Regions from separate parts of the Hafnia alvei genome, predicted to be linked through region 1. Evidence: predicted binding sites of a transcription regulator. Region 1 holds the regulator's gene; the other holds the start of a gene.
What was found. The regulator LexA, encoded in region 1, represses DNA repair genes until DNA is damaged. The targets are predictions, from matches to a motif close to TNCTGTATGTACATACAGNA.
Positions count from the first base shown of each region.

Region 2: the regulator LexA is predicted to act here: its motif matches at 13,463-13,482, upstream of sbmC (DNA gyrase inhibitor SbmC).

Region 1 covers NZ_OZ061315.1:366,332-381,628, reverse strand. Annotated here, with positions in the region: gene AB3Y96_RS01745 (quinone oxidoreductase) at 1-21, shown strand, start outside; gene pspG (envelope stress response protein PspG) at 279-500, opposite strand; gene dusA (tRNA dihydrouridine(20/20a) synthase DusA) at 657-1,673, opposite strand; gene AB3Y96_RS01730 (TetR/AcrR family transcriptional regulator) at 1,994-2,599, shown strand; gene AB3Y96_RS01725 (hypothetical protein) at 2,721-2,882, shown strand; gene AB3Y96_RS01720 (chemokine-binding protein) at 2,999-3,301, shown strand; gene zur (zinc uptake transcriptional repressor Zur) at 3,859-4,368, shown strand; gene AB3Y96_RS01710 (CsbD family protein) at 4,547-4,756, opposite strand; gene dinF (MATE family efflux transporter DinF) at 5,084-6,424, opposite strand; gene lexA (transcriptional repressor LexA) at 6,563-7,171, opposite strand; gene dpiA (two-component response regulator DpiA) at 7,336-8,034, opposite strand; gene dpiB (sensor histidine kinase DpiB) at 8,003-9,664, opposite strand; gene citC ([citrate (pro-3S)-lyase] ligase) at 10,056-11,132, shown strand; gene citD (citrate lyase acyl carrier protein) at 11,129-11,425, shown strand; gene citE (citrate (pro-3S)-lyase subunit beta) at 11,422-12,330, shown strand; gene citF (citrate lyase subunit alpha) at 12,342-13,874, shown strand; gene citX (citrate lyase holo-[acyl-carrier protein] synthase) at 13,878-14,432, shown strand; gene citG (triphosphoribosyl-dephospho-CoA synthase CitG) at 14,404-15,297, shown strand, end outside.
Region 2 covers NZ_OZ061315.1:3,412,567-3,427,863, reverse strand. Annotated here, with positions in the region: gene AB3Y96_RS16265 (MFS transporter) at 1-257, opposite strand, end outside; gene mdtC (multidrug efflux RND transporter permease subunit MdtC) at 566-3,664, opposite strand; gene AB3Y96_RS16255 (MdtB/MuxB family multidrug efflux RND transporter permease subunit) at 3,661-6,810, opposite strand; gene AB3Y96_RS16250 (MdtA/MuxA family multidrug efflux RND transporter periplasmic adaptor subunit) at 6,810-8,105, opposite strand; gene AB3Y96_RS16245 (aldo/keto reductase) at 8,380-9,333, shown strand; gene ppnP (pyrimidine/purine nucleoside phosphorylase) at 9,465-9,752, shown strand; gene rdgC (recombination-associated protein RdgC) at 9,815-10,726, opposite strand; gene mak (fructokinase) at 10,964-11,869, shown strand; gene AB3Y96_RS16225 (MFS transporter) at 11,931-13,256, opposite strand; gene sbmC (DNA gyrase inhibitor SbmC) at 13,513-13,983, shown strand; gene AB3Y96_RS16215 (helix-turn-helix transcriptional regulator) at 14,055-14,921, shown strand; gene ptsP (phosphoenolpyruvate--protein phosphotransferase) at 14,922-15,297, opposite strand, start outside.

The sequences.
Region 1 (15,297 bases):
AGTTTGTTGATACCGGAGTAGTTACCGATGTAATCACAGTGAAAAATTATGTTTAATGACACCGTCTCAGAGCCGCCAGCAGGGAAGCTGGCGGCAGGTTGAGGGCGCACAGGATGTGCGCTCCGAGACCGGTCTGGCAAGCGACTCAGTGAAAAGCGCGAGAGTCGAGAGGTTGCGCGCCAGCAACCTTTCGTCGGACGCCTACATCTGTGATTCATGGGAAAGCTTATGCATTCAGGCGGACGAAACTCTTCGCCGAACGAGCATAGAATAGATACCTAATAATAACGCCTCGTCTGTGGTTTCTGCATGGAGCGATAAATCCACACCACCACAATAGCCAAAGCAATCCACGGCAGCAGTTTAAAGACCATCACAAACAGGCCACCAAACAACATGAACAGTGTGGCAACGGCCACGGCGGCGATAATGCCGAGAATTGAAATTCCGGTCACCATCAGCATGACAAAAAAGCCAAGAATAAAGAGGACTTCCAACATGGTGATCTCCTGAGTGAAATACAACGGTGATACCGTCGACTACTCAGTGATTTACAAGAATCATGCCAAGAATAGAAATTACGTAACCATATGATTTTACAAGATAGCGCTGCCGCTTATGCAACAGCGCCTGATGAGTTTTACTAAAATTTAGTTTTATTCGCCACGTGGCTGGCTAACAAATTGCAACGCAGCTTCAACCACTTCAACACCAGCTCCCGCCTTGTGCGCATTTTCACTCAGATGACGACGCCATTGGCGAGCGCCCGGAATGCTCTGGAATATGCCGAGTATATGGCGCGTGATATGGCCCAGATAGGTTCCATTAGCCAATTCACGTTCAATATACGGATACAAAGAACGTACCACGTCAATGCTGTTCGGTACTTCTACAGTAGGATCAAATAACTCGCGATCGACATGCGCCAAAATGCTTGGGCTCTGATAGGCTTCGCGCCCCATCATCACGCCGTCCAGATGCTGCAGATGAATTTTGGCGTCTTCCAGCGTTTTAACCCCGCCGTTGATGGCGATGTTTAGATGGGGGAAGTCACGTTTTAACTGATAAACACGCTCATAATCGAGCGGCGGGATCTCACGGTTTTCTTTCGGACTTAAGCCTGAGAGCCACGCTTTGCGCGCATGAACCGTAAAGCTATTACATTCGCCTTTACCTGAAACTATGCCGATAAAATCACACAAAAATTGGTAGCTATCCTGATCGTCAATACCAATACGCGTTTTCACGGTAACGGGAATAGAAACCACGTCGCGCATAGCCTTAATACCGTCGGCAACCAGTTGGGCTTCGCCCATCAGGCACGCGCCGAAACGACCATTTTGAACGCGATCCGAAGGACAGCCTACGTTGAGGTTAATCTCATCATAGCCGCGCTGCTCGGCCAAACGCGCACAATGCGCTAGGGCTTCAGGATCGCTTCCTCCCAGCTGCAACGCCAGCGGATGTTCTTCTTCGCTGTAAGCTAAGTAGTCGCCTTTACCGTGAATAATGGCACCGGTGGTCACCATCTCGGTATATAGAAGCGTCTGTTTAGTCAGCTTACGATGAAAATAGCGGCAATGGCGATCGGTCCAATCCAGCATCGGCGCAACGGAAAAGCGACTCTGGCTGAATGGCATAGCAGAAGAAGGATTATTGGCGTTTTGGGTCATTATTCTCAGGATTTCAGTCAGTTTGAATCAGATACGGCGCTTAGAAAAAACAGTATCACCGTGGATATTGGGCAAGTATACCGTGAATTTGGGCTTAACCCACAGACTTCCGCGCTCATACCTAGTAGCCAGAGGCTCAAGCACACTGTTCGAGAAAACGTGAGATACCTGATTTTTCGGCAGAACTGAGATACTCTTACTGCCATTAGCGACTGTGGCTAGCGTTACTCTGTGTGTAAACATATCCATACATGCGTGATCTGGTTCACAGATTTACTTGATTATTGACTTAGACCAACCGGTCTACTATAGTAACTCACATGAACAAAACGACGAGCACGACCAATAACACCTGCGAGCACATTTTAGATGTGGGTGAAGAATTGATTTTAAACCTTGGCTTTACAGCGATGGGTTTAAATGAGCTTCTGGCTACCGCAGGGGTACCAAAAGGTTCGTTCTACCATTACTTCAAATCTAAAGAGAAGTTTGGTGAAGCTATGCTTACCCGTTATTTCAGCGATTACGTGATCATGCTGAAAGAGAAATTTTCGGATGGGCAAAAGACACAGCGTCAGCATTTGTTAGATTATTTCTCACATTGGATGACGCAAAGCTGTGAAACGGTATGTCACAGCAAGTGCTTGGTCGTAAAACTGGCGGGTGAAGTCAGTGATTTATCAGAGGTTATGCGTGAAGCATTAGATTCTGGTATCACACGCGTCATCGCCCAGTTGCAGTCGAGTATCGAGTCTGGCGTTGAAGAAGGGTCGCTGGTGATTGAAGAATCCCCCGAACTACTCGCAGATTCACTATACTCTTTATGGTTAGGCGCAGCGTTACGGGCAAAGGTCAATAGATCTGATGCACCGTTTGTTTCAGCCATGCAGCGTACGGAACGCTTGCTGAAGCCCGGCACCATTTAAAGAGACAATCGCAGCACAATGAATGCCTGCGTGAAAACGTTTGGCATTATTTTTTACCCTTTAACTAGACGACTGGTCTATTAAATCAGTATCTAGATCACACATTTAGCGAGATGACACCATGAAAACTATCACTTTGACCGTACTAATGACTCTGGCCCTTGCGGGTTCCGCTTTTGCACAAAGCTTTTCAGATATGACTGCTAGCGAACAACGCGCAACCGTCGTTAATCATCTGAACAACGGTAGTGCTCAAGCTCATCAGATCACTATCAATAAATAATCGGCATTGCCCAGTGCCATACAGAATTGAATTCGTTATTAAAACCTGCAAAGTAGGTCAGTGAGTCGCCACTGTGTGCCCTGACCTACTTCAAAAAATTTAAAGAAGAGAAAATCATGAAAACTTCAATCTTACTGTCTGCTATCGTTGCTCTTACCCTAACTGGTTCGGCCTTCGCTCAATCATTTTCTGACCTCAGCCCAGCAGAACAAAGCACCTTGGCATATTCAAACCGTAACGGCTCTGCTTACGCTCATCAGATGATGGCTAAGCAAAAACTGCATGAAGCCGGTATTGCAACACCGACGGTTCACGGTAGCGCAACATTTTCACAGCTGAGTGCACAGGATCAACGCGCAACTGTTATCAATAATCTGAATAACGGCGACGCCTATGCTCATCAGTCTGAAATCAAATAACAGATTGTATATTTGCCACTGCCGCCTTAAGTAAAAGCGGGCTGACGGGAATCCCCTGTCAGCCCGTTTTATTTTGGGTATCAGGCAAACGCAGCCAACAAAAATGTAGCTTGAGCCATTGACGGGTATATACCCAAAATAATTCGAGTTACATTGAGGCGGCAAGCGAGTGAATCCCGAATCACTGACTCAAGTCAGTGATTCGGGTGAAGGAACGCAGCCAACAAGAATGTAGCTTGAGCCATTGATGGGTATATACCCAAAATAATTCGAGTTACATTGAGGCGGCAAGCGAGTGAATCCCGATGAGCTGACTCAAGTCAGTGATTCGGGTGAAAGAACGCAGCCAACAAGAATGTAGCTTGAGCCATTGATGGGTATATACCCAAAATAATTCGAGTTACATTGAGGCGGCAAGCGAGTGAATCCCGATGAGCTGACTCAAGTCAGTGATTCGGGTGAAGGAACGCAGCCAACAAAAATGTAGCTTGAAGTATGACGGGTATAACTATGTTAAAATAACGGCACCCTATTGGCTTGGCCGGAAGCAAAACATCATGACCACAACCTCGTTAGAGCGACTGCTCGCACAGGCAGAAGAGATTTGTCTGCAACGCAATGTTCGACTGACTCCGCAAAGAATGGAGGTATTGCGTCTGATGGCTTGCCAGAAAGGCACGATTAGTGCCTATGATTTACTGGATCTGCTGCGTGTTTCTGAGCCGCAGGCTAAGCCGCCGACTATCTATCGCGCCCTCGATTTTTTGCTAGAACAAGGCTTCATTCACAAAGTGGAGTCCACTAATAGCTACGTGATGTGCCATCACATCGAAGAGCCAAGTCATACGTCAGCATTATTTATTTGCCATCGCTGTGGTCAAGTGACTGAACAAACCACACAGGATGTGCAGGAACATTTAGAAAAGCTTGCAGCACTGACTGGATTCTCGCTGCAGCATAGCGTGGTAGAAGCACATGGTTTATGTCGAGACTGTGGGAAAATAGAATCCTGCGATAACCGCGATACGTGCCATCACGATCATTCAGAACCAAAAAAGAAAAAATAGTTTTTATATAATAGAATGAAAAAGAGCCGCACCTGCGGCTCTTTTTTTAATCATCTGCAATTAATATCAGCAGTGGCACATTATTAATAAAGGAATATTTTCCGTTTTAATATTCGTATCCGTTCTTTATTTATAATGCGTGTTTGCAGAGCGATTATTTAGCAAGTAGGATTAAATATCACCAACGATATTTATTATGATCTTCCCATGCTTTAACTTCTTTCTCAGCGGCTTCTTTCTGATAGCCGTAGCGTTCCTGGATTTTACCTACCAGCTGGTCACGTTTCCCTTCGATTACGGTAAGATCATCGTCGGTTAACTTACCCCATTTTTCTTTCACTGTTCCCTTGAACTGCTTCCAGTTACCGCTCGCTTGATCTTTATTCATAATAACTCCGTATCACTTATGTAATGGAATATATTCCCCACACATCTGTACTCGATTAAATTAATAACTGCGATGTGAGGCATCAGTTAACGTTCACCATTAAGACTAGCGGATACTGAGCATAAAAATATTTTCAGCTAGATAATCGGCAATATTAAACAAAAAACTTTCGCAACAAGGCGTAAAAGCAGAGAGAAAACAGGGAATAAGCGGAGAATAATTTTTATCAGTTAGAATGTAAGCAAATATTAATAACGCGTCATTTTAGGGCAATGCAAAAACTATCGGAATTATCACATTGCCATGATTATTTAACGCTATAACGACCTAATTTAATTCAACATTATTGGCTGGAAACCATGTTTTTTCCCGCCAATGACGCCGCCAGACGATCCACAAGGAAAGACCACGTAGTGATAAAAATACCGCTAAAGCTAGCCATAAACCGTGATTACCTAACCAAGGGAGCGTTAATAACGTTAAGCCATAACCTGCAGCGGCAACGGCCATGCTATTACGCATTTCAGCACCGCGCGTCGCACCGATAAACATCCCATCCAGCAGGTAACACCATACGCCCAGCAGCGGTAAAACAATTTGCCATGGCAGATAGTGCAACGCCAACGATTGTACTTCTGGCAACGAGGTTAATATCTGAATGATTTGCTGGCCAAATACGGCATACAGCATGGCAAAAAATACCGCTACGATACCGGCCTGCCGACAGGCGGAATGCCAAATTTTCTGCAGTTTACGACCGTCGCGTGCACCATAGGCCTGCCCTGAATGAGCTTCCACCGCATAGGCAAAGCCATCCAGAGCATAGGCGGTAAATGTCAGTAAATTCATCAGAACCGCATTCACCGCCACCACTTCGCTTCCCATTCTGGCCCCAAGGATAGTCAGCGATGAAAAGCATAATTGCAGCAATAAAGAACGCAGCATGATGTCACGGTTTAACGCCAATAGGCGGCGAAGATTTCCCCGCCACGCATTGCGGAAATATTCCAGATGCAGGCCGCGCAGCTTCATCACGTGCCAAACAAGGCCGATCCCGAGTAAAAAGGTCGCGTAGTCAGCAATCACCGTGGCACTTGCCGCTCCGGGCACTTTCCAGCCCAGACCAACAACAAACCACAGGTCGAGCGTGATGTTAATAACATTGCCCACAACCAGCAATATGACCGGCGCACGGGCATATTGAACGCCTAGCAACCAGCCAAGAATAACGAGGTTTGCCAACGTAGCAGGCGCACTAAGCCAGCGGATCTGCATAAACAAACGAGCCTGCTCCAGCACATCTTCATGGCCGCCGACAATCCGCAGCACGCCGTTAATCAAAGGTTGTCGCAGCGCGATAATAGCAACCCCTGCCAGCAACGCTATGAGCAGCGGCTGCACAAGCGCGCGAGCCAGCGCCGTTTTATCCCCCGCGCCGAATGCTTGCGCAGTCAGCCCCGTGGTGCTCATGCGTAAAAACAACAGCAGCATAAATAAGAATGACGTAGCCATCGCGCCAACGGCTACGCCACCAAGATAAACAGGGCTATCCAAGTGCCCAATCACAGCGGTATCGACTAACCCTAATAAAGGAACAGAGATATTCGACAGGATCATCGGCAGTGCAAGGATCCACAGCGCCTTATCGGTTGGTGTAAGCATTTTCATTTTTTGAATTCATTCCAGATAACCTACTCGTTATCCCAACAAAAAAAGGTTTCAGACATGAACAAATATGCCGCATAAAAAAGCCCCAATTAAGGGGCTTAGTCTATCGGTGTGATGTTAAACACAACAGCCGAAGTTTTAGATCCAGTCACCGTTACGAATAACGCCCACCGCTAAACCTTCGATCGTGAAGTTTTGCTCGCGCAGGTCAACAACGATAGGCTCGAAGTCGCTGTTTTCTGGCAACAGCTTGACAATATTACCTTGCTTTTTCAGACGCTTAACCGTTACTTCATCTTCGATACGCGCAACCACAACCTGTCCATTACGCACATCCTGGGTTTTATGTACGGCCAGCAAATCGCCGTCTAAAATACCGATATCACGCATCGACATGCCGTTAACACGCAGTAAGAAATCCGCGTTTGGCTTAAATAAAGCAGGATCCACCTGATAGTGGCCCTCAATATGTTCTTGCGCTAACAGCGGCTCACCCGCTGCCACACGGCCAATTAAAGGCAGGCCCGTTTCATCTTCCATTAGCAAGCGAATACCACGGGAAGCACCGGAAACGATCTCAATAACACCCTTGCGCTGCAACGCTTTTAAATGTTCTTCGGCCGCATTAGGAGAGCGGAATCCCAAGCGCTGAGCAATTTCAGCTCGGGTTGGCGGCATGCCAGTTTGTTCAATATGGTCACGAATCAGATCGTAGACTTCCTGCTGTCTGGCTGTAAGTGCTTTCATTCCACCACCTGTTTGTTTATACAGTTTTGCTGTGAGTATATACAGGTAGCGACCATTTTGAAACCGTGAAATACATAAAGATTGAGCCGTAGCGCAACTGAACTACATTGAGCGTGCATTTTTTGTATTTTCAGCCAGCTACCCGTCAATAATCTGCCAATTCATCAGCCTTTTTTGGCCGTTTCTGGCGCTCTATAGGTTCGCTGTGGGCGGCCAACCTTTCCATACACGATTTCAGCCATAATCAGATGGCGACCCGCGCAAAACTCTAAGTAGCGCCGTGCCGTTGTTCGGCTAAGTTTAAGCTCCTGCGCAACGGTTTCAGCGGTATGACGCGCCTCGGGATCGGCAAATAGCTTTTGCACCTTATCTAAGGTCAGCGCATCAATGCCAACCGGCAGCTCTTCTTTCTGTTCACCACGCGCATAGGCATTGAACATATCATCGATCTGACGTTGGCTGGCGCTATCGTTATTGGCTAGCATTCGCTTGCGCACATGGTAGCGCTCAAGCGTTTGCCCTAAGCGCTCGTAGGCAATCGGCTTCACCAAATAGTCAAATACGCCGCAGCGCACCGCATCTGACACCGTATCCATATCACTCGCAGCAGTGGTAAAGACCACACCACCGGGGAAACGAGCCTGAGTTAACTCGTGCAGTAGCGTGATGCCTTTGCCATCGGGTAAATAGTTATCCAGCAAGATCAGATCGGGTTTGAATCGCTCAATCATCATTCTGGCCTGAGCAAGATTTCCCGCCAACCATACCTGACCACAGCCTTGGAAATGGCGAATAAACTCCGCATGCATCTCTGCAAGCGGAGTCTCGTCTTCAACAATTAGAATCGTTATTGGTTGTGTCATAAGTCTTTTTCACTTTCGGAATAAATACGGAAAATAAAGTTCCGCAAGGTTCGTTGTCTTCCAACGTAATCACACCACCACAGCGGCCAACATAGCTGGCAATCAGATATAGTCCTATACCATGCTCACCGGCGTCTTCTGTTTTGGTGCTTACCCCTTGCTCAAAAATAGCCTCACGTAAAGACTCAGGAACGCCACATCCTTGATCGGCTACTTCCACGATCACATCCTCGCCTTCGTCGCTAAGATACAGCTCGATGGTTTTATTACCCTGCAAATTCTTCAGGCTAGCATCAAAGGCATTGTCGAGTAGATTACCCACGATGGCCGCAAACTCCGTGCTATCTAGCCCTTCAGGCAACTGACGTAGCTGGCTGCCTTCAACCAAATTAAACGTTAGTCCTAGTTCACGAGCGCGCTGTGCTTTGCCAAAAAGCAGCCCCGCAACCTGACGATCGTCGAAAGAACCTCTCAGGTTATCAATAAGCTGCTGCTGCGCCTGTGACTCACCTTTTACCATTGCGAGCGCACGATCATATTCTTTCATTTGTAATAGCCCGTTGAGCGTCGACATCCAGTTAAGATGCTCATGGCGTAACGTGCGCAGGCTTTCAACATATTGTTTGATCTGCGTGAGCTGGGCGTTAAGCGTGCTAATTTCATCTTTGCTACGAAAACTGATAATTGCGCCCAATAGCTCATCGCCGAAATGTATGGCGGCACGGTTAGCAATCACGCTTAAGCCGTTAAAAGTGCAAATGACATCTTGCCGCTTTTCTTCAATCTGTTCCGTGAAAAAGCCCGCAGGATCAACAACCTCTTCGATAGGTTTCCCCAACCATTGCCTTCCTGGCGAGCGTAACCCTAACATTTTGCGCGCATTTCGGTTGATCGCAGTAATCAACCCATCGGGATCGACCGCAATAAGTCCCTCATATACTGAACCAAACAGCGCGTCTTGTTGGCGTACCACGCGCGCAATTTGGCGCGGTTCCATCCCTAGCATCTGTCGACGAATGTGCGAAGCAAACATCCACGATAGCAGCATCAAGATAATCAGAATCAAGACAAATACGCCTGCCAAAGGCAGTAAAAAGTCTAGCCGCCAGCTATCTATTTTGCTGACCAAATAGCCAAGCGAAACGACACCAATAATTTTGCCCTGCTCATCAAAAATTGGCGTTTTCGCGCGCATTGCCATACCGATAGAGCCTTTGCCGGTGATAAAATAACTCTCACCACGCTCCAGTGCCCCGGGCTTACTCCACTGCATAGGAAGACCAATTTTGGCCGGGTTGGGATGATATAAGCGGATAGAATTTTTATCCCCGATAACAACATAGTCAAAATCCGAACCGGTACCTAATTTATTGGCGATAATGGCAAGACGTTTGGTATCTCTATTTTTCACCGCCGTGACAACACTATCAATTGAAGCAATGATTTTGGCTTGGTTCATTGCCATATCACGTACATGATTGCTGAGATAATCTTCAAAAGAGGCGGATAGATATTTCCCCAACGCTGCGACCAATAATGTCGAGACTAGGAGTAATAAAAGAAATATTCGTAAAGGAAATGCGATGCGGCTAAAAAACCTAAATTCTTTAACATTTGGTTTGCCAAACATCGATATTTCCTCTTTTTTGCGGCGAAAAGATGGACTAGTATCAGGGAAATGTAATGAATATGTTTCCTTGTTTTCTACCCACTATGGATTAGATCGTTGCAGATTCTACGGATTAAATCAATTAAACAAATAAAAACCACGTTAGTTATGCAAATAAAGATAATTAAAGAAATAAAAACCATTAAGTCTATTTAATTCTGATAACTCTTTGTGAAATAGGTCAAGATTTCCCGCCTTAATACTCCTTACGATCATTCCGTCAACGCAAAAATATAAACGAATAAGATTAAAGCGTTGCGTCGAGCAATTGAAAATAAAACGTTATTAATATGCAACAAATCACAACAATTGTGACCCTACTGCACGCATGCGGCAAGCAACAGGAAACTTTATGTTTGGTAATACCGTATTTTCTCAGGTTAAGCGTTCGGAAAATAAGAAGATCGCTGTCATCGCTCATTTTCTTCGAGAAAATGGCCTGAGCATTGATTCCACGGTGGAAGTATTTATTACCGTCACCCGTGATGACCAGCTAATCGCCTGCGGTGGGATAGCGGGGAATATTATTAAATGTGTTGCTATCAGTGAATCTGTTCGTGGTGAAGGCCTCGCGCTCACCCTCGCCACAGAATTAATTAATCTGGCGTATGAAAAGCACTGCACTCATTTATTTATATACACAAAAACCCAGAACGAAGCGTTATTCAAGCAGTGCGGCTTTTATACCGTCACCAGCGTACCCAACGTCATGGTGCTGATGGAAAACAGCGCCACACGAATTCAGCGCTACGCCAGCTATCTCACGACGCTACGCCACGACGGCAATAAAATTGGCAGCATCGTTATGAATGCCAACCCGTTTACCAACGGGCACCGTTATCTGGTTCAGCAGGCGGCGGCGCAATGCGATTGGCTGCACCTGTTCTTGGTCAAAGAGGATACTTCACGTTTTCCTTATGAAGACCGCCTCGAACTGGTGCGTGCCGGAACTTCTGATATCAAGAACTTAACGGTGCACCGTGGCTCGGAATACATCATTTCTCGCGCAACATTCCCTTGCTACTTCATCAAAGAACAAGGCGTTGTTGACGATTGTTACACCGAGATCGACCTTAAAATTTTTCGTCAGTATTTGGCTCCAGCCTTGGGTATTACCCATCGTTTCGTCGGTACCGAACCGTACTGCCAGGTGACGGCCAAATACAACCGTGACATGCGCCACTGGCTGGAGACGCCGTCTCTGCCCGCACCACCGATTGAACTGGTGGAAATTGAGCGTTTGCAACACCACGACACCGCGATCTCCGCCTCGTGGGTACGCAAACTGCTGGTGCAAAAAGATCTTCCGGCCATCGCGCCTTTGGTGCCTGAAGCGACCCGCGCTTATTTACAACGCTTGCTCGTTCCTCGCTCAGAAAACGCGACTGACCGGCCGCAGGAATCCGCATTAGTAACAGGTGAAAAATGAAAATAACCCAAGCAGCCGTCGCTGGCACTTTGGAGTCTAGCGATGTGATGGTGCGAATAGCGCCTATCGACACACCAGAGATTGATCTGCAAATCAGCAGCAGCGTTGAGAAACAGTTCGGCGACGCGATCCGCGCTACCGTTATGGAGATTCTCAAGCGTCATGATATTAGCGGCGTTCAGCTCATCGTTGATGACAAAGGTGCCTTGGACTGCATCCTGCGCGCCCGTTTGGAAACGCTGCTAGTTCGCGCCAGCGATGTGAAAAACCTGCCTTGGGAGGAACGCGCATGACTTCCCGTATCGCACAAGAGCGTAAATCTCGCACTCGCCGCAGCATGCTGTTTGTACCGGGTGCAAACGCGGCTATGGTCAGCAACTCCTTTATCTATCACGCCGATGCGCTGATGTTTGACCTAGAAGACTCCGTGGTTCTGCGCGAAAAAGATGCCGCTCGTCGTCTGGTTTATCACGCATTGCAGCATCCGCTGTACCAAGACATTGAAACCATCGTGCGCGTCAACGCGCTGGATTCTGAATATGGCGTAGCCGATTTGGAAGCCGTAGTTCGCGGTGGCGCAGACATCGTACGTCTGCCGAAAACTGACACTGCCCAAGACGTCATTGATATCGAAAACGAAATTGCCCGCATTGAAGCCGAATGTGGCCGTGAAGTTGGCAGCACCGGCCTTCTAGCGGCGATTGAATCCGCTCAAGGGATTACTCAAGCTGTAGCCATTGCTCACGCTTCTCCACGTTTAATCGGTATTGCTCTGGGTGCAGAAGACTACGTGCGTAACCTGCGCACCGAACGCTCTCCAGAAGGTGTTGAACTGCTATTCGCTCGCTGTTCAATTCTGCAAGCCGCTCGCTCTGCAGGCATTCAGGCTTTCGATACCGTCTATTCCGATGCCAACAATGAAGAAGGCTTTCTACGCGAAGCTGCGCATATCAAACAGTTGGGCTTTGACGGTAAATCACTGATCAACCCACGCCAAATTGAGTTATTGCACAACCTTTACGCCCCAACTCAGAAAGAAGTCAATCACGCGAAACTCGTTGTTGAAGCGGCAGAAGCTTCTGCACGTGAAGGCCGTGGCGTTGTTTCACTGAACGGCAAAATGGTTGATAGCCCAGTGATTGAGCGCGCCCGTTTGGTTCTGTCTCGTGCAGAACTGTCTGGCATCCGTGAAGAATAAGGCGAAAAAAAATGACTCAGAAAAAAGAACTTCTTCAACGACAGGAACGCGTTTCGGCCTATACCCGCCAAACTGAAAGCGCACTGCCAAGCTATAAAAACGTTTCAAAATTAAATCTGCAGGCACAAAAGCCACGCGATAAAAAATTATGCAGCACGCTGGAAGAGGCGATTCGCCGCTCAGGCCTGCATGACGGCATGACCATCTCTTTCCACCACGCATTCCGCGGCGGCGATCTGACCATCAACTTAGTGATGGCTACTATCGCGCAGATGGGCTTCAAGAATCTTACATTGGCATCCAGCTCGCTGAGCGACTGCCACTCACCGCTGGTAGATCATATCCGCAACGGCGTTGTCAGCCGTATCTATACCTCTGGCCTGCGTGGCCCATTGGCGGAAGAAATCTCCCGTGGTCTGCTGGAAGAGCCGGTACAAATCCACTCTCACGGTGGCCGCGTACATTTAGTTGAAAGCGGCGAGCTGAATATCGACGTTGCTTTCCTAGGTGTTCCTGCCTGCGATCCGTTTGGTAATGCTAACGGCTACACCGGCAAAGCCTGCTGCGGTTCTCTTGGCTATGCCAAAGTCGATGCTGAAAATGCCAAACAGGTAGTTCTGCTGACCGAAGCACTGCTGCCGTACCCGCATAACCCAGCCAGCATCATGCAGGATCAGGTTGATTTGATCGTGCAAATCGAACAGGTTGGCGATGCCGACAAGATCGGTGCAGATGCAACCCGTATGACCTCTAATCCGCGCGAACTATTGATCGCTCGCAGCGCGGCTGACGTAGTGGTTAACTCCGGCTACTTCAAAGAGGGCTTCTCGCTGCAAACCGGCACCGGTGGTGCATCACTGGCGGTAACCCGCTTCCTCGAAGACAAAATGCGTAGCCGCGATATTCATGCTGGCTTTGCGTTAGGCGGCATTACGTCCACCATCGTTGATCTGCATGAAAAAGGTTTCATCAAGAAACTGCTGGACGTACAAAGCTTCGACCGTGCAGCCGCAGAGTCTTTGGCTCGTAACCCGAACCACATCGAAATTAGCGCTAATCAGTATGCAAACTGGGGCTCAAAAGGCGCCTCCGTTGATCGCTTAGACGTCGTGGTGCTGAGTGCGCTGGAAGTGGACACTCACTTCAACGTGAACGTGCTGACCGGTTCTGACGGTGTTTTACGCGGAGCCTCCGGTGGCCATTGTGACACCGCCGTAGCTGCTGCGCTGTCCATTATCGTTGCACCATTGGTGCGTGGCCGCATTCCAACGCTGGTTGATGAAGTCACCACCTGTGTCACTCCTGGTTCAAGCGTCGATATTCTGGTTACTGACCACGGTATTGCCGTTAACCCTGCGCGCCCAGAGTTGGCCGACCGCCTAAAAGCCGCTGGCTTGAAAGTGGTTTCCATCGAATGGCTGCGTGAACGTGCACAAATCCTTACCGGACAACCTCGTGCGATCGAATTCACTGACCGTGTTATCGCCGTTGTGCGCTATCGCGATGGTTCCGTGATCGACGTCGTTCGTCAGGTTAAGGAATAAACCATGTTTTACCTGCTCCCAACTTTGGCGACCAGCCACACCGTTACATTGCCGGAACTGCTATTCAGCCGTGAATGCAGGCAGTCCCGGCAAACGGAGTGGCTGGCGCGCCATACCTCAACGCTGATCTCGTTTACCGTGGTCGCGCCTGGGCCGATTAAAGATAGCGTGATGACACGCAAAATCTTTAATCATGGCCTGAAAGCGCTGTGCCAGCGGGTTGAACAATCAGGTTGGGAATTGAAGGAGCAGGCTTCTTTTGCGTTGGCGACCGGCCCCGAAGGGTTGCTCGCCATCGACGCACCGGCTCGCGTGGTTAAAGAAGCCATGATCGCACTCGAACAACAACATGTGCTTGGGCGTTTATGGGACATCGACGTATTGAACCCGCTAGGAAAAATTCTCTCTCGTCGTGACTTTTTGCTGCCTAGCCGAACCTGTTTGCTGTGCCAACGCGAAGCGGCCGTATGCGCACGCGAAAGAGCACACGCAATTCCCGATCTGATCACCCGCATGGAGGCATTACTGCATGATGCCGATAACGCAGCAGCCGTCTGATTCCACCGCTACCGATGAGCATTTCGTCGCTCATTGCAGCGAGCTTGCTTACCGTGCCATGTTGGCTGAGGTCAATCTCACGCCAAAACCGGGCTTGGTCGATAGAAATAACTGCGGCGCACATAAAGATATGGCGCTGGAAGATTTTCACCGTAGCGCATTGGCGATCCGCCAATGGTTACCACGCTTTATAGAATTTGGTGCATCTAGCGCCAATCTTGCTGAATCAGACGTGCTCACCGGGCTACGTCCCATTGGCATCGCCTGCGAAACTGACATGTTCCGCGCAACTGTTGGCGTGAATACGCATAAAGGCAGCATTTTTTCTTTGGGGTTACTGTGCGCGGCTATCGGGCGTTTGCACCAAAGAAAAAGCGCTATCACACCAGAACTAATCTGTAGCACCGCCGCCGCTTTTTGCCGTGGGCTGACCGAGCGTGAACTGCGAAATAACCATAACAATCAACAAAAAACCGCAGGACAACGGCTCTATCGACAGCTCGGTCTCACCGGCGCGCGCGGCGAAGCTGAAGCCGGCTATCCATTAGTTATTCAGCTAGCTCTGCCACATTATCAAGCCCGCCTCGCGCAGGGCACCGATCCTGAACTTGCATTGCTTGATACGCTGTTAGTGCTGATGGCACATAACGGCGACACCAACGTCGCCTCTCGCGGGGGCCAAAGCGGCCTCAGTTGGCTGCAACAGCGCGCTAAGGCATTGCTGCGTCAGGGTGGCATTCGCCAGCCCTCCGATCTCAAGCACCTCCATGATTTCGACCAGGAATGCATTCAACGCAACCTCAGCGCTGGCGGCTGCGCCGACCTGCTAATTATTACCTGGTTTTTAGCTCAAATTTCGCACTTC
Region 2 (15,297 bases), 3.0 Mb from region 1:
GTAAACAAAATAATTGCGCTGAAGAAAACACGTTTCACGCCCACGCGGTCGGCTAGCCAGCCGCTGGCGGGTAACATCACCGCCACGGTGAGTACATAGGCCACCACCACCGACTGCATGCGCAGCGGGCTTTCCCCAAGGCTTGCGGCCATTGCGGGCAACGCCGTGTTGACGATGGTGGTATCCAGCGTTTGCATGAAAAAGCCAAAAGCGACAATCCATAGCTGCCAGCGGACCGAGGCGGATTGTTCAGGCATGGATAAAGCTCCGGTAAGTTAAGTCATTATTTAGGTTCAGTGAGTTATTCCGAACGCTAACAGGCATTGTTGTTTTACTGTGTGAACCAGCAAGCGTCCGGACTAGGGGGCTCGCCGCCGCCCCCTAGTGACCCGGCTCGGCACCACCTACCAGCCTGCTGCGCAGGTTTCTTCGCTGCAAACTCTGGGCTTAATCGCACCATCGTAGAGTCGTTCCCGACTCCCTACGATTCTCGCGGCGTCCATGCCGCTCGTGCTTGCCCGCCGTTTTCCGCTCAGCTGTCCGGTAATGTGCCGCTGTACAAGGTCTATCTCGGCAGCGGTTTTAGCGTTTTTACTTTGCTAAAGCGGCTACGTAGTCGGTCAAAATAGAGATACACCACCGGCGTGGTGTAGAGCGTAAGCAACTGGCTCATCACCAAACCACCGGCAATAGTGATACCTAAAGGCTGACGCAGTTCTGCGCCGTCGCCGCTGCTAAACGCCAGAGGCAATGCGCCAAACAGCGCCGCCATGGTGGTCATCATGATCGGGCGGAAACGCAGCAGGCAGGCTTGGAAAATTGCATCGCGCGGGCTCATGCCGCCGTTGCGCTCGGCCTCTAGGGCAAAATCGACCATCATGATGGCGTTCTTCTTCACTATCCCTATCAGTAGCATGATGCCGATCAGCGCAATCAGGCTAAAAGGTGCGCCAAACATTTCTAACGCCAACAGCGCGCCCACACCTGCCGAAGGCAGCGTAGACAGAATGGTCAGCGGATGCACGTAGCTTTCATACAATATACCCAGCACGATATACACCGTTGCAATGGCGGCTAGAATCAAAATGATCTGCGAGTTTTGGGTGTCTTGGAAAACCTGCGCGGTACCCGCGAAGGTGCCACGTACCGTATTCGGCACGCCCAGCGCGGTCATTGTGCGTTCAATGGCGGCAGAAGCATCTGACAGCGCGCCCCCTTCCGGTAAGTTGAAGGAGATGGTCGATGCCGCAGTTAAGCCCTGATGATTGACCGATAACGGCGCATTGGCCGGTTGCCATTTTGCAAAATAGGAAAGTGGGATGGCTTTGCCGTCGCTGTTAATCACAAACATTTTGTCTAGCGAGCTTTCGTCCTGCGTATACTCCGGTGCCACTTCCATCACCACGTGATATTGATTGAGCGGCTGATAGATGGTTGAAATCTGTCGTTGACCGAAGGCGTTATTGAGCAAGGCGTTAGCATCAGCCACGTTAATGCCCAAACGCGCCATACTTTCACGGTCATAGGTCAGCGCCAGCTCCGAGCCTTTATCTTGCTGATCGGAGCTCACATCGGCCAGTTCAGGAAGCTTGGCAAAGGCTGCGCGAATTTTAGGCTCCCACTTACGCAGTTCGGCAAGATCGTCCGATAGCAACGTGTACTGGTAGCTGGCGTTGCCTTGACGACCGCCTACGCGAATATCTTGTACGGCCATCAGGAACAAATTCGCTCCCGGCTCTTTGGCCAGCTTGCCGCGCAGACGCGCAATCACGTGCTGAGCATCGTCTTTGCGTTCACCCAACGGTTTTAACGAGATAAACATCATGCCGCTGTTAACGTTCGAGCCGCCGGTGAATCCGGTTACGTTATCCACATCGGGATCGCTGCGCACAATTTTCATGAAGTCCTGTAGCTTGCCCCGCATCGCCTGAAACGAAATGCTTTGGTCGGCTTGAATAAAGCCCATCAGACGGCCCGTGTCCTGCTCAGGGAAGAAGGTTTTCGGAATAGATATATACAGCCAAATATTCAGGCCGATGGTGGCGATCAGGATCAGCAACACCCAGCGGGCATGATTTAATACCCAGCCCAGACTCTTGCCGTAGCCTTGCTGCATTTTCAGCAGCAGTTTACCAAAACCGCGGATCCGTTCTTGATGGCGTGACGGGCGCTTTTTAAGCAGATGCGCGCACATCATTGGCGTGAGCGTGAGTGAAATCACCAGCGATATGCCGATAGCCACCGAGAGCGTGACCGAAAATTCTCGGAACAAACGCCCCGGCAAGCCGCTCATCAACAGCAGCGGAATAAACACCGCCACTAGCGATAGGCTCATGGAGAGCACGGTGAAACCCACTTCACGCGCACCAATCAGCGCGGCTTTTTTCGGTTCCATGCCCGCTTCCACGTGGCGTGAAATATTCTCCAGCACCACAATGGCGTCATCGACCACAAATCCGGTCGCGATCGTCAGCGCCATCAGCGAAAGGTTATTCAGGCTAAAATCGCACAGGTACATGGCGGCGAAGGTGCCGATGAGCGAAACCGGTACGGCGACGGCGGGGATCAGCGTGGCTCGGCCAGAGCGCAAGAACAGGAATACCACCATGATCACCAAGCCGACGGCGATAGACAGCGAGCTCTCTACTTCGTCGAGCGAGGCGCGGATGGTCGGTGAGCGATCCTGAGCCACCTGCAAATCGATTGAGGCCGGGATCAACGCTTTGAACTCTGGGATCTCTGCGCGAATACGATCGACGGTTTCGATAATGTTGGCATCGGCGCTGCGGCGGATCATGATCAAAATGGCGGGTTTGGCGTCGGTCATACCCGCATTGCGCACGTCTTCCACCGAATCTTTAACGTTGGCAACGTCGCTGAGGCGTACCGCAGATCCGTTGTTGTAGTGAATGATTAAGGGCTGATAGTCCTGTGCGGTTTTGATTTCATCGTTGGTTTGCACCTGCCAACGCTGGTTTTGCGCGTCAACCGCTCCCTGAGGACGACGTACGTTAGCGTTGGCAATAGAGGTTCGCACGCTGTCGAGTGAAACGCCCTGATTGAACAGCGCTTCAGGATTGAGCTCGACGCGCACCGCGGGCAAGGAACTCCCGCCAACCGAAACGTCGCCCACGCCGTCTACCTGCGCGATTTTTTGCGCCAGCTGAGTGGAGGCGATGTCATAAAGCTTTGCTTGATCATAGGTGTCTGACGTCAGCGTCATGATCATGATCGGCGCATCAGACGGGTTAGCTTTGCGATAGCTTGGGCGGCTCGGCATACCCGACGGCAGCAGGCTCTGCGCCGCATTAATCGCGGCCTGCACGTCACGTGCGGCGCCGTTGATATCGCGGTTAAAATCAAACTGAATAATGATACGCGTGCTGCCGAGCGAGCTGGATGAGGTCATCTCGCTGATCCCGGCAATGCGCCCTAATGCGCGCTCCAACGGTGTCGCCACCGATGACGCCATGGTTTCAGGCGAGGCGCCCGGCAGAGAGGCGCTCACCATAATGACCGGATAATCTACCTGCGGCAGCGGTGCGACGGGCAATAATCTAAAGCCCAAAATTCCGCACAGCGTAATAGCCAGCGTCAGCAGCGTGGTGGCGACTGGCCGGTTGATGAACAGGGCGAAGAAGCCTTTTGACGGAGAGAACTTCACTGGACGTTCTCCTGCGGATCTTTAGCCGGATGCGTGTTGCGCGAAACCTTATCAAACAGCAGGTAAATCACCGGCGTGGTGAACAGCGTCAGAATTTGGCTCATGACCAAACCGCCGACCATGCAAATTCCCAGCGGCTGGCGCAGTTCGGCCCCAACGCCGGTGCTGAGCATCAGCGGTAGCGCACCCAGCAACGCCGCCAGCGTGGTCATCAGAATAGGGCGGAAACGCAGCAAACAGGCTTGATAAATGGCGTCATACGGCGCCATTCCTTGCTCACGCTCGGCGGCAAGGGCGAAGTCGATCATCATGATGGCGTTTTTCTTCACGATACCAATCAGCAAAATGATGCCGATAATGGCAATCACGTCGAGCTCGCTGCCCGCCATAATCAGCGCCAATAATGCGCCCACCCCGGCGGTCGGCAGCGTTGACAGAATGGTAACCGGATGAATAAAGCTTTCATACAGCACGCCCAGAACGATGTACATCGCGATAATCGCCGCCACGATAAGCCACAATGTGCTGCCCAGCGCCGATTCAAACGCGAGCGTTGCACCTTGGAAATTCGTAGTGATATCAACGGGCATATTAAGCTGCTGTTCGGTGCTGGTGATGGTTTTCATCGCCTGCTCAAGCGAGTAGCCGTCGGTAACGTTGAACGACACCGTGGTGGATGGGAACTGATCGAGATGGTTGATCGACAGCGGCCCAAAACGTTGCTCAATAGTAGCAATAGAGTTCAACGGCACATTTTTGCCGTCGCTGCTGGTGAGATACACATCGTTAAACGCGGCTAAACCATTGCTGTGATCCTGATTATGCTCCATCACCACGCGATACTGGTTGGCTTGGGTATAAATCGTGGAGATCAACCGTTGGCCGAAGGCGTTATACAGCGCGTTATCCACGTCGGCCATGGTAATGCCTAAGCGGCTGGCGGTATCGCGGTTAACGTTCACAAAGGCCACTAATCCCTGATCCTGCCAGTCACTGCTTACGTCTTTCAGCATCGGTGATTTTTGCAGTTCACCTACCAGTTTCGGTACCCACGTGCTCAGCTCGTCCAGCGACATGGCCTGTAAGGTGAACTGGTACTGCGTACGGCTGACCTGCGTATCAATGGTCAGATCCTGAACTGGCTGAAGATAAAGCTGAATACCGGGGATCTTGTCGGCCATTTTTTGCAGACGCGGGATGATCTGCTGAACGCGATCTTTACGCTCATCCAGCGGTTTCAGGTTGATCTGCAATCGTCCGCTATTTAGCGTGGCGTTGGTGCCATCCACGCCGATAAACGAGCTCAGGCTCGCGACGTCAGGATCTTTAAGAATTTCAGCCGCCAGCGTTTGCTGACGCTGCGCCATTTCGCTAAAGGAAACCGACTGCGGTGCCTGAACGGTGCCTTGTATCAGGCCGTTATCCTGAATAGGGAAGAAACCTTTAGGAATGAAAATATACAGCAGAACGGTCAGCACCAGCGTGCTCAGCGCCACGCTCAGCGTGAGCATCGGGTGATTCAATACGACTTTGAGCCATTCACCATATTTGGCAATGACGCGTTCGAAGAAACGCTCGCTGGCACGCGAGAAGCGGTTTTGTTTGCGCAGCGATTCATGGCTGAGCATACGCGCGCACATCATTGGCGTTAGGGTTAACGACACCACCGCCGAAATCAGGATCGCCACCGCCAAGGTGACCGCAAATTCGCGGAACAGGCGGCCAATAATATCGCCCATAAACAGCAGTGGGATCAGCACCGCAATCAGGGAGAAGGTTAGAGAAATAATGGTGAAACCAATTTCGCCCGCCCCTTTCAGCGCGGCATCCAGCGGTTTTTCCCCTTTTTCGATATAGCGCGAGATGTTTTCGATCACCACGATGGCGTCATCAACCACGAAGCCGGTGGCGATAGTTAGCGCCATCAAAGTGAGGTTGTTTATCGAAAAATCGAGGAAATACATGACGGCGAATGTACCCACCAGCGACAGCGGCACGGCCACGCTAGGAATGATTGTGGCGGGAACATTGCGTAAGAACAGGTAAATCACCATCACCACGAGGGCAATCGCTAATAGCAGCTCGGTCTGAACATCGCTGACCGAGGCGCGAATGGTTTCGGTGCGGTCAGTCAGCACCGTCATTTTTACTGATTTGGGCAGACTTTCTGTCAGCTGTGGCAGCAATGACTGGATGCTGTCGGCAGTGGTAATCACGTTCGCACCCGGCTGGCGCTGAACGTTTAAAATGATGGCCGGTTTGGTATTGGCCCACGCGGCCAGCTTGGTGTTTTCTGCCGCCTGTTCGATGGTTGCCACGTCGCTTAAGCGAACCGGAGCGCCGTTGGAATAGGCCACGATCAGATCGCGATAGTCCTCAGCCGACTTCATTTGGTCGTTGGCAGACAGCGTAACCGAGCGCGTTGGGCCGTCAAAGCTCCCTTTCGCCGAGTTAACGTTGGCGTTAACGATAGCGGTACGGATGGTTTCGCTGTCTAAACCATAGGCTGCAACCGCCGGTGCGTTTAACCGCACGCGCACCGCAGGGCGTTGACCGCCTGAAATCGTCACCAGACCCACGCCGCTAACCTGCGAGATTTTCTGCGAAATACGGGTTTCCACCATATCTTCAACCTGCGTCATCGCCACCGCATCGGAGGTGACGGCGATGGTCATGATCGGCGGATCGGCAGGGTTAACTTTGCTGTAAATCGGCGGATAGGGCAGGTCGGTCGGCAGCAGATTGGTGGCGGCGTTAATCGCGGCCTGAACCTCTTGCTCCGCGACGTCGAGCGGCAGCGTTAGCTGAAATTGTAAGGTAATCACCGACGCGCCGCCGGAGCTTTGCGACGACATCTGTTTTAAGCCCGACATTTGGCCGAACTGACGTTCCAGCGGTGCGGTAATGGCAGACGTGGTGACGTCTGGGCTGGCGCCCGGATAAAGCGTTACCACCTGAATCGTTGGGTAATCCACCTCTGGCAACGCGGAAACCGACAGTGAGCGATAACCGACGATCCCCGCCAGCAGAATAGCCACCATTAGCAGCGTGGTGGCGACCGGGCGCAGAATAAACAGGCGAGAAGGCCCACCGGCGGCGGGCGTTTCGTTTTTAGGCTCTTCAGAACCGACAGGCGTGTGTTGCATTATGACTTGTCCTGTTTACCAGCGTTCTGCTTATCCGTGTTTGGCTTAGCAGGAGCATCTTTGCCTGCTTGTGCCTGAGTTTGTGCGGCATTTTCGCTATGAGGCGCAATCACTTCGACGGTTGCACCTTCGGTTAACTGATCGATACCGTCAGTCACCACGCGCTCGCCCGCTGAGAGCCCACCGGTAATAACCACGTCAGAGGCATCACGGGTTCCCACGGATACGGCGTGCTTACTCACCTGATTTTTATCATTCACGACCCATACGAAGTTGCCTTCGTTCCCCATTTGAACTGCAGCGGCAGGAGCCACCACGGCGTCGCTTTGAGTGGATACTTTCAGACGCACGTTAACAAACTGATTGGGGAATAAGGTGTCGTCTTGGTTATCAAACCGCGCCTTAATTTTGATGGTGCCGGTGCTGGTGTCGATCTGGTTATCCATGCTCAGCAAGGTGCCCGTGGTCAGCAAGTGCTGATTGGAGCGATCCCACGCTTCCACCTCTAACTTGCCGTTTTCTTTTTGTGCCTGCTGAATGCTGGCGATATTCACTTCTGGCAGCGTGAAGACCACATCAATTGGATGCGTTTGGGTTAACACCACTAAACCGGTGGTATCACCGCTAGTGATATAGTTGCCTTCATCAACCAGCTTCAACCCCACGCGACCATCAATGGGGGCGGTGATACGGCTATAGGTCAACTGAAGCTTGGCGCTGTCAACGGCACCCTGATCGGCCACGATGCTGCCCTGCGTTTGAGTCACCAGAGAGGCCTGCGTATCCAGCTCTTGCTGAGAAACCATGTTGGTTTTGCTGAGCTGCTGATAACGCGCTAGGTCACGGCGCGCATTGGCTAAAATAGCCTGATCTTTGGCCAGTTGCCCTTGAGCTTGAGCCAGCTGAACCTGGAAAGGGCGTGGGTCGATCTCTGCCAATAAATCACCGGCCTTGACCTGCTGGCCTTCGGTGAAGTGGATTTTCATCAGTTGGCCATCGACGCGGCTACGTACGGTGACCGTATTGGCAGCCGTTACTGTCCCTAAACCGGTGAGATAGTAAGGCACGTTAGATATGCGTGTTTCTGCCGCCTGAACCGGAGCCAATATGCCGCTGCCGCCACGACGACCGCCGGCTTTGCCACCTGCTTTCCCTTTCTGTGCCTGTTCTGCGCCAGCTGTGGGCGCTTCAGTGCCGCTGCTGGTATAACGCCAAACAATGACGCCAGCCACAACAAGAACGGCGATAGCCCACCAAAGGCGTTTACGGGAGGTCGGTTTATTGAAAGCACTCATTGCAGACTGAATTCTCCAGAGAAATATCCCCGCCGCAGCGGGAATATAAAAATTGGACTTAGTGGTCCAATCACAAACAAATTAGTGACTCGTGTCAGTTTACTATTCTAGGCCGTTAGCTTTATCTAAAAATGAAGGAAATATGGAAGATAAGTCAGATAGGGTAAGACCTTTCTGGATTTAGCCTAAATTGTCTATCACCTATACGAATAATTAGTGCTAATAGTATTCGTTATCAGCGTTGTTTTCTCAAATCTCAGCACAGGAGCCAATAATGAATTTACGTGAGCTAGGACGTTCTGGTATTCGAGTTCCGACCATTACCTTTGGCGGGAACGTATTTGGTTGGACCGTGGATCAGGCAACCTCGTTTAGCCTGCTAGACGCATTGCTAGAGCATCAATTGAATTTCATTGATACCGCCGACGTTTACTCTGCGTGGGTGCCAGGAAATTTTGGCGGTGAGTCTGAAACTATTATCGGTAACTGGCTGCAAAAAAGCGGCAAGCGTGACCAAATTATTCTGGCCACTAAGGTGGGTAAACCGATGGGGCCACAGTTGAAAGGGCTGTCGGCTCGTTATATCCGCGAGGCGGTTGAGGCGTCTTTACGTCGCTTGAAAACCGACTATATCGATCTGTATCAGGCGCATGATGACGACCAAAACACGCCGCTGGCGGAAACGATGAATGCCTTTGATGCGTTGATTAAAGAGGGCAAGGTGCGCGCGATAGGGGCGTCGAACTACAGCGCGGAGCGCTTGGCTAAAGCGTTGGATGTAAGCGCTCAGTTAGGCTTGGCGCGTTATGAAACCATTCAACCCGAATACAATTTATACGACCGCCATGATTTCGAAGTTGAGCTGGCACCGCTGGTACAAAAAGAAGGTCTGGGCGTGATTAACTACTACGCCTTGGCCAGCGGGTTCCTCTCGGGGAAATACCGCAGCGCTGAAGATGCTCACAAAAGCGCTCGAGGTAACGGAATTGTGGAGAAATACCTCAATAGCCGTGGGCTGGGGATCCTTGATGCGCTGGAGCAGGTAGCCCATGAGGTCAATGCCTCACCGGTGGCCGTGGCGTTAGCGTGGCAAATTGCACAGCCGGGAATAACCTCGCCGATTGCGAGCGCAACATCGTTAAAACAGCTAAACGAGCTCGCGGTGGCCGCTAATCTTCGCTTGAGCGCGGAACAGGTTAGGGTGATTACCGATGCCAGCGCTTACTAAACAAACGTTCAGTTAATGAGCGCTTGAAGCCATATCCGGCGCGGTTCTCTCACAGTGTGAACTAAGTCAGTGACAGCACTGTTTTTTTCATACAAGATGCAGTAACCCCTTCTCAATACAGGTGCCATAGTATGTTGAATGTAAATGAGTATTTTGCTGGTAAAGTGAAGTCGATTGGTTTTGACAGTGGCAGCATTGGGCGTCAGAGCATTGGCGTAATGGACGCAGGGGAATACACCTTCTCAACCGATAAGCCGGAAGAGATGACGGTGATTACAGGTGCATTGCGTGTGTTAATTCCGGGTGCGCCTGATTGGCAGGTGTTCTCATCAGGCGAGACGTTCTTTGTTCCGGGGCATAGCGAGTTTAACTTGCAGGTTGCGGAACCGACTTCGTATCTGTGTAAATACCTGAGCTAAGATTTCTTAGTCTCAAACAAACGGGCTGGAGTTTAACTTCAGCCCGTTTTTGTTAGCTCTACTTATTTCTCTGATTCGCCGCCGAGCGCTTCAATAATATTTTTGATTAACGCAGCCAGTTCGCTGGTCATCAAAATGAAATCGGCATCGAAACGCTGCGCATAATCGTCGCGGTCGATGTCTTCGTTCTGATCGCGAATCGTTTCAGAGAACTTCAAACGCTTCAGTGAACCATCGTCTGACAGCACTAACTGAATGCGCTCCTGCCAGTCCAACGCCAGCTTGGTGACCAGTTTGCCCGCTTCAATGTGAACGGCAATCTCGTCAGAAACCAGATCCTGTTTTTTGCAGCGGATCACGCCACCTTCTTCCAGAATCGCTTTCAGTTCGGCTTCGTCTTGCAGGGCAAAGCCTGCAGGGACTTCGCCGGAGCGCACCCATTCGGTCATCGTCAGCTCAATAGGGCTTTCCATGGTTAATGGCACAACCGGCAGCGAGCCAATGCTTTTACGCAACAGCGCTAAGGTGTCTTCTGCTTTTTTCGGACTGGCGGCATCGACCATGATCAGGCCATTCGCCATATCAATCCACAGCCAAGTCTGGCTGAAACGGCTGAATGCGCGCGGCAGTAACGTGTGCAGCACTTCGTCTTTTAACGAGTCTTTTTCGGTTTTCTTAAGCTTGCGGCCTTGCTCGCCTTCCAGCTTTTCAATCTTTGCCTGCAGCGCCTGCTTTAAGACCGGCGATGGTAAGATTTTTTCTTCTTTACGTGCGCACAGCAGGATTTGGTCGTTGACGTAGTGAGTCAGCGCATCGCTGTGGGAACCCATCGGAGAGACCCAGCCCGTTTTCGCCATATCCTGACTACCGCACGGCGTAAAGGCCATCGAGCCCAGCATTTTTTCAACTTCATCTGGCACCAGATGAACATCGCGGCTCAGACGGTAAACCAATAAATTCTTAAACCATAGCATTAGCGTTGTCCCTGATCGTGACGCATCGCGCGCCATGTTTTATACCCTTCATACTTGAAGCTGCATCTATGTTGGCTGCGCTCTCTTGCCGCCTTGATACAACTCCCATTATTTTGGGTATGGCAATGTGTTAAACAGGCCGCATGATAACGAATAAAGAGGGTCGGCTGTAGTATTAATTGCCCGAGAAATTCTGCAAACTAGTTCGACTCAGTATTCGTCTGCTTAGGGGGCTATGTGCGTATTGGTATAGATTTGGGCGGCACCAAAATTGAAGTTATTGCCTTGGGAAATAACGGTCAGGCGCTGTTTCGGCATCGTATTGCCACCCCTCGTGATGACTATGCAAAAACCGTTGAGGCGATAGCGGGGCTGGTGGAGTTAGCCGAAAAGCAAACCGGTCAGCGGGGGAGCGTGGGTGTGGGGATCCCTGGCACATTGTCGCCCTTTACCGGTCTAGTGAAAAATGCGAATTCCACCTGGCTGAATGGCCAACCATTAGACAAAGATCTGGCTAAGCGCCTGTCGCGCGACGTTCGTTTGGCCAATGACGCCAACTGTCTTGCGGTGTCTGAAGCAACCGACGGAGCAGCTGCTGGGGCGCATCTGGTGTTTGCGGTGATTATCGGTACCGGCTGTGGCTCAGGCATTGCTATCGACGGGCGGGTACACGCGGGTGGAAACGGCATTGCGGGCGAGTGGGGACATAATCCTTTGCCTTGGCTTAATGACGACGAGTGGCAGTATCAGAAAGAGGTTCCTTGCTACTGTGGGAAATCAGGTTGTATTGAAACCTTTATTTCGGGTACCGGTTTCGAAACAGACTACCAGCGCTTAGGTGGTCAGCCGCTAGCGGGCGCTGAAATCATGGCGTTATCCCGCCAAGGTGATGCGTTGGCTGAGCGTGCGATCACCCACTATGAACAGCGACTGGCAAAATCGTTAGCCCACGTGATTAACATCATCGATCCTGACGTGGTGGTGCTTGGCGGTGGGATGAGTAATGTGGACCGGTTATATACAACGGTGCCGCCGTTGATCTCAACGTGGGTATTCGGGCGGGAATGTGAAACGCCGGTACGTAAAGCCAAACACGGTGACTCCAGCGGCGTGCGCGGTGCTGCGTGGCTGTGGCCGCTTTGACATCAATCCCGACTTTCTCTTGAGGAAAAAGTCGGGAAGATTTATTTCTGGTGCGAAAAACTTACTTCGGCGCTACCGCGTTACGGCTAGGCACCGTGACGGTTCGATTGTGATTCAAACGTTGGATTGCAGGTAGCGCCAGCGCGGCGATTAAGCCACAGGCCGCCGCGGCCGAAAGCCACATTCCCGGCATCGCTTTGTCACCGGTGGCGTGGATCAGATAGCTGGATATGGCTGGTGTAAATCCGCCGAAAATCGCGGTAGCCAAGCTATAAGCCATGGAGAAGCCTGATGCGCGCACTTCTGCGGGCATGATTTCGGTGAGGCATACCACCATCGCGCCGTTGTAGCTGGCATACATAAACGACAGCCACAGTTCAACTTCAATCAAATGCGCAAAGCTTGGATGTGCTACCAGCCAGTTCAACGATGGATAGGACGTTAGCAGCATCAACGCGCTAAACAGCAACAGCAATGGCCGCCGTCCTACTTTGTCTGACAGCGCGCCCATCACCGGCAGCCAGAACAGGTTTGAAATTCCCACCAACAGCGTGACTAAAAAGCTTTGCTGAGCGGTAAACTGCAACACCGTTTTGCCATAGGTTGGTGTGAAGGCCGTGATGAGGTAGAACGACACCGTGGTGGTCACCACCATAAACATGCCAACCAAAACCAATTGCCAGTTACTCGCCACTGAACGGGTAATTTCGCTCATGCTTGGGCGATGTTTGCGTTGGTTAAATGCCTCTGTTTCTTCAAGCATCCGGCGGATATAAAACAAGAAAGGCACAATCAGGCAACCCACGATAAACGGAATGCGCCAGCCCCACTCGGTCATCACGCTCTTCCCAAGGTACTGATTTAATCCCACGCCCAGCAATGCTGCAAAAATAACGGCAATTTGTTGGCTGCCGGATTGCCAGCTAACGTAGAACCCTTTGCGATCTTTCGGGGCAATCTCAGACAGGTAGACCGACACACCGCCCAGTTCCACACCGGCGGAAAACCCCTGAAGCAGGCGGCCCGCCAGAATCAGCAGGGGCGCAGCCATGCCGATACTGTGGTACGACGGCGTACAGGCGATGGTCAATGTTCCCAGCGCCATCAGGCCTAAGGTAATCAATAAACCCCGGCGGCGGCCGTGATGGTCAATATAGGCACCCAGCACAATCGCACCCAGAGGTCGCATTAAGAAGCCCGCGCCGAAGGTCATCAGCGTTAGCATTAACGAGGCAAAGGGGCTTTGAGTGGGGAAAAAGGTTTCGGCTATCGCGCTGGCGTAATAGCCAAACACCATAAAATCATACATCTCGAGAAAGTTACCGCTCGTTACGCGGAATACGGTTCGGGCGTTAGCCTGAGAGGGCTTTGAGGCAGATGAAGTCATGTGTTACTTCCTGTGTTTTTGTTTGCATTTTTTTTACAAGTTAATCACCGCCGAAAGTGTGATGTTGGTAGGTGTTTCTTTTTTGTGCATAAAAACCAATGTAACGATCTGTAAAATAGAGCGCTTGTTTTTTCATAAAATCCCGTAACGCGGCGCGAATCACAGAAGTGAAAATCAGCTGTTGGCAATTTGGTTTATTTTGACAATACTGTTTATGGATACAGTATTTCACTTGGCAATGAGAGAGGGCGTTACAATGGAAATGATTGTAGAGCAGCGCGCCGAGCGCATTTTCGCGGGTATTCGCATGGTGGGGCCGTTAGACCAAAATGTGGGTGTCGGTTTCCAGAAACTATATCAGTGGATTGATAATAATAAGGTGGATGAAAACGGTGACTGGATTGCGATCTATTACGACAATCCAGAAGAAGTTCCACCGGAAGAGATGCGCGTTGATACCGCGATTACCGTCGAGCCTGATTTTGTTTTACCGGCCAATAGCGAAGGGGTTCGCATTGATACCTTGAAAGGCGGCTTATACGCGGTGGCGCAGGCGCATGTTGAAGACGGTGATTTTGGTCGCCCGTGGATGGAGTTTTTCAACGAAGTGCTGCCAAGAAGCGGCTACGTGCCGATTAACGCGCCATGTTTTGAAAAATACCACAACGATGGAACTGAAAGCGGCATCTGGGATTTTGAAATGTGTGTGCCTGTACAGAAGGCATAATATATTTTCTTTATTATCGACTGGGAAAATGCGCAGAGGGAATACGGGATGATATGCGTGTGTGAAGTGATATGTCGCTGACGGATCATCCGTTTTTCACTGAGTTATTAAGTGGGCTGGTTTTGAATCCTCAGCAGCTCAAGCACACATACTTTGCTCAGCGTTCGCGTGATAGCCAAGGCCATTCGTTAGGGAATAGCCTTGGTGCGAAATTCCCACGTCTTGAGATTGTTTTACGTGGTAGCTACACGGCAGAAAAGCCCGCTGGCACGAGCATCACGTTGGCTCACGGCGATGCGTTGTTTATTCCTGCATTTGCTAGCAGCCAGCCGACGTGGGACAAGGATGTATTATTGCTTAGCGTGCTGTTTGCGCCGTCCTACATTGGTTTTCATTTCTTTGATAAACGCGCTACGACGGCGGGTTTTCATCGTTTAAGAACGCTGGAAATAACCCAACAAAATGCCGAAGAGAGTGAGCATATTTTACAGGCGCTAAACGCGTTGGCGGCAAGAACGGCAGATCCTGATATTGGTCGTTATTTGGTTCTGAGTTTGCTGCATGTTTGCCGTAACCAGTTGGCCTTACCGTTGGCAAATAAAATGCAGCGCGGTGCCTTTTTATATAAAAGTATCTGTACCTACGTTCAGGATAATTTTTCCAGTGCGTTAACCCGTGAAAATACCGCGGTCATGTTTAATATCAGCGCTAATCATCTGTCTCGTATTTTTCAGCAAGAGGGAAGTATGAGCTTTATTGACTATCTGCACTGGGTGCGGTTGGGCAAAGCCAAGATGATCTTGCAGAAATACCATTTGAACGTGAACGAAGTGGCCCACCGCTGTGGTTATAGCGATGCGAGCTACTTTTGCCGCCTGTTCAAGCGGCAGTTTGAGATAACGCCCTCGGAATACCGAGAGCGTTTCCTGTCGAGTTAATTAAAAGGTTAATTCGCTTTGTAGCAGCGAGAGAATGGCTTCTGCGTTGGGTGCTGAGCGCATTGCTTCACGAAACTCTTTCTTCACTAATTTACGCGCGAGCTGGGAAAAGACTTTAACGTGACTAACGCTGTCTTGTGCGCCTAGAGTCAGCATAATAACGAAGTCGACCTCACCCATTTCTGACTGCCAATCAATAACGTTTTCGAGCCGAGCAATGCTGATACTGGAGTGTTTAATATGAGTCGATTTGGTGTGCGGAATGGCAAAGCCAAAGCCCACACCGGTGGTGACGATATCTTCACGCTGCCAGATATCCTCTTCCAGTTCGGTAGGATGATCGGTGCGATCCTGAATGGCTAAATTGCCGCACAGG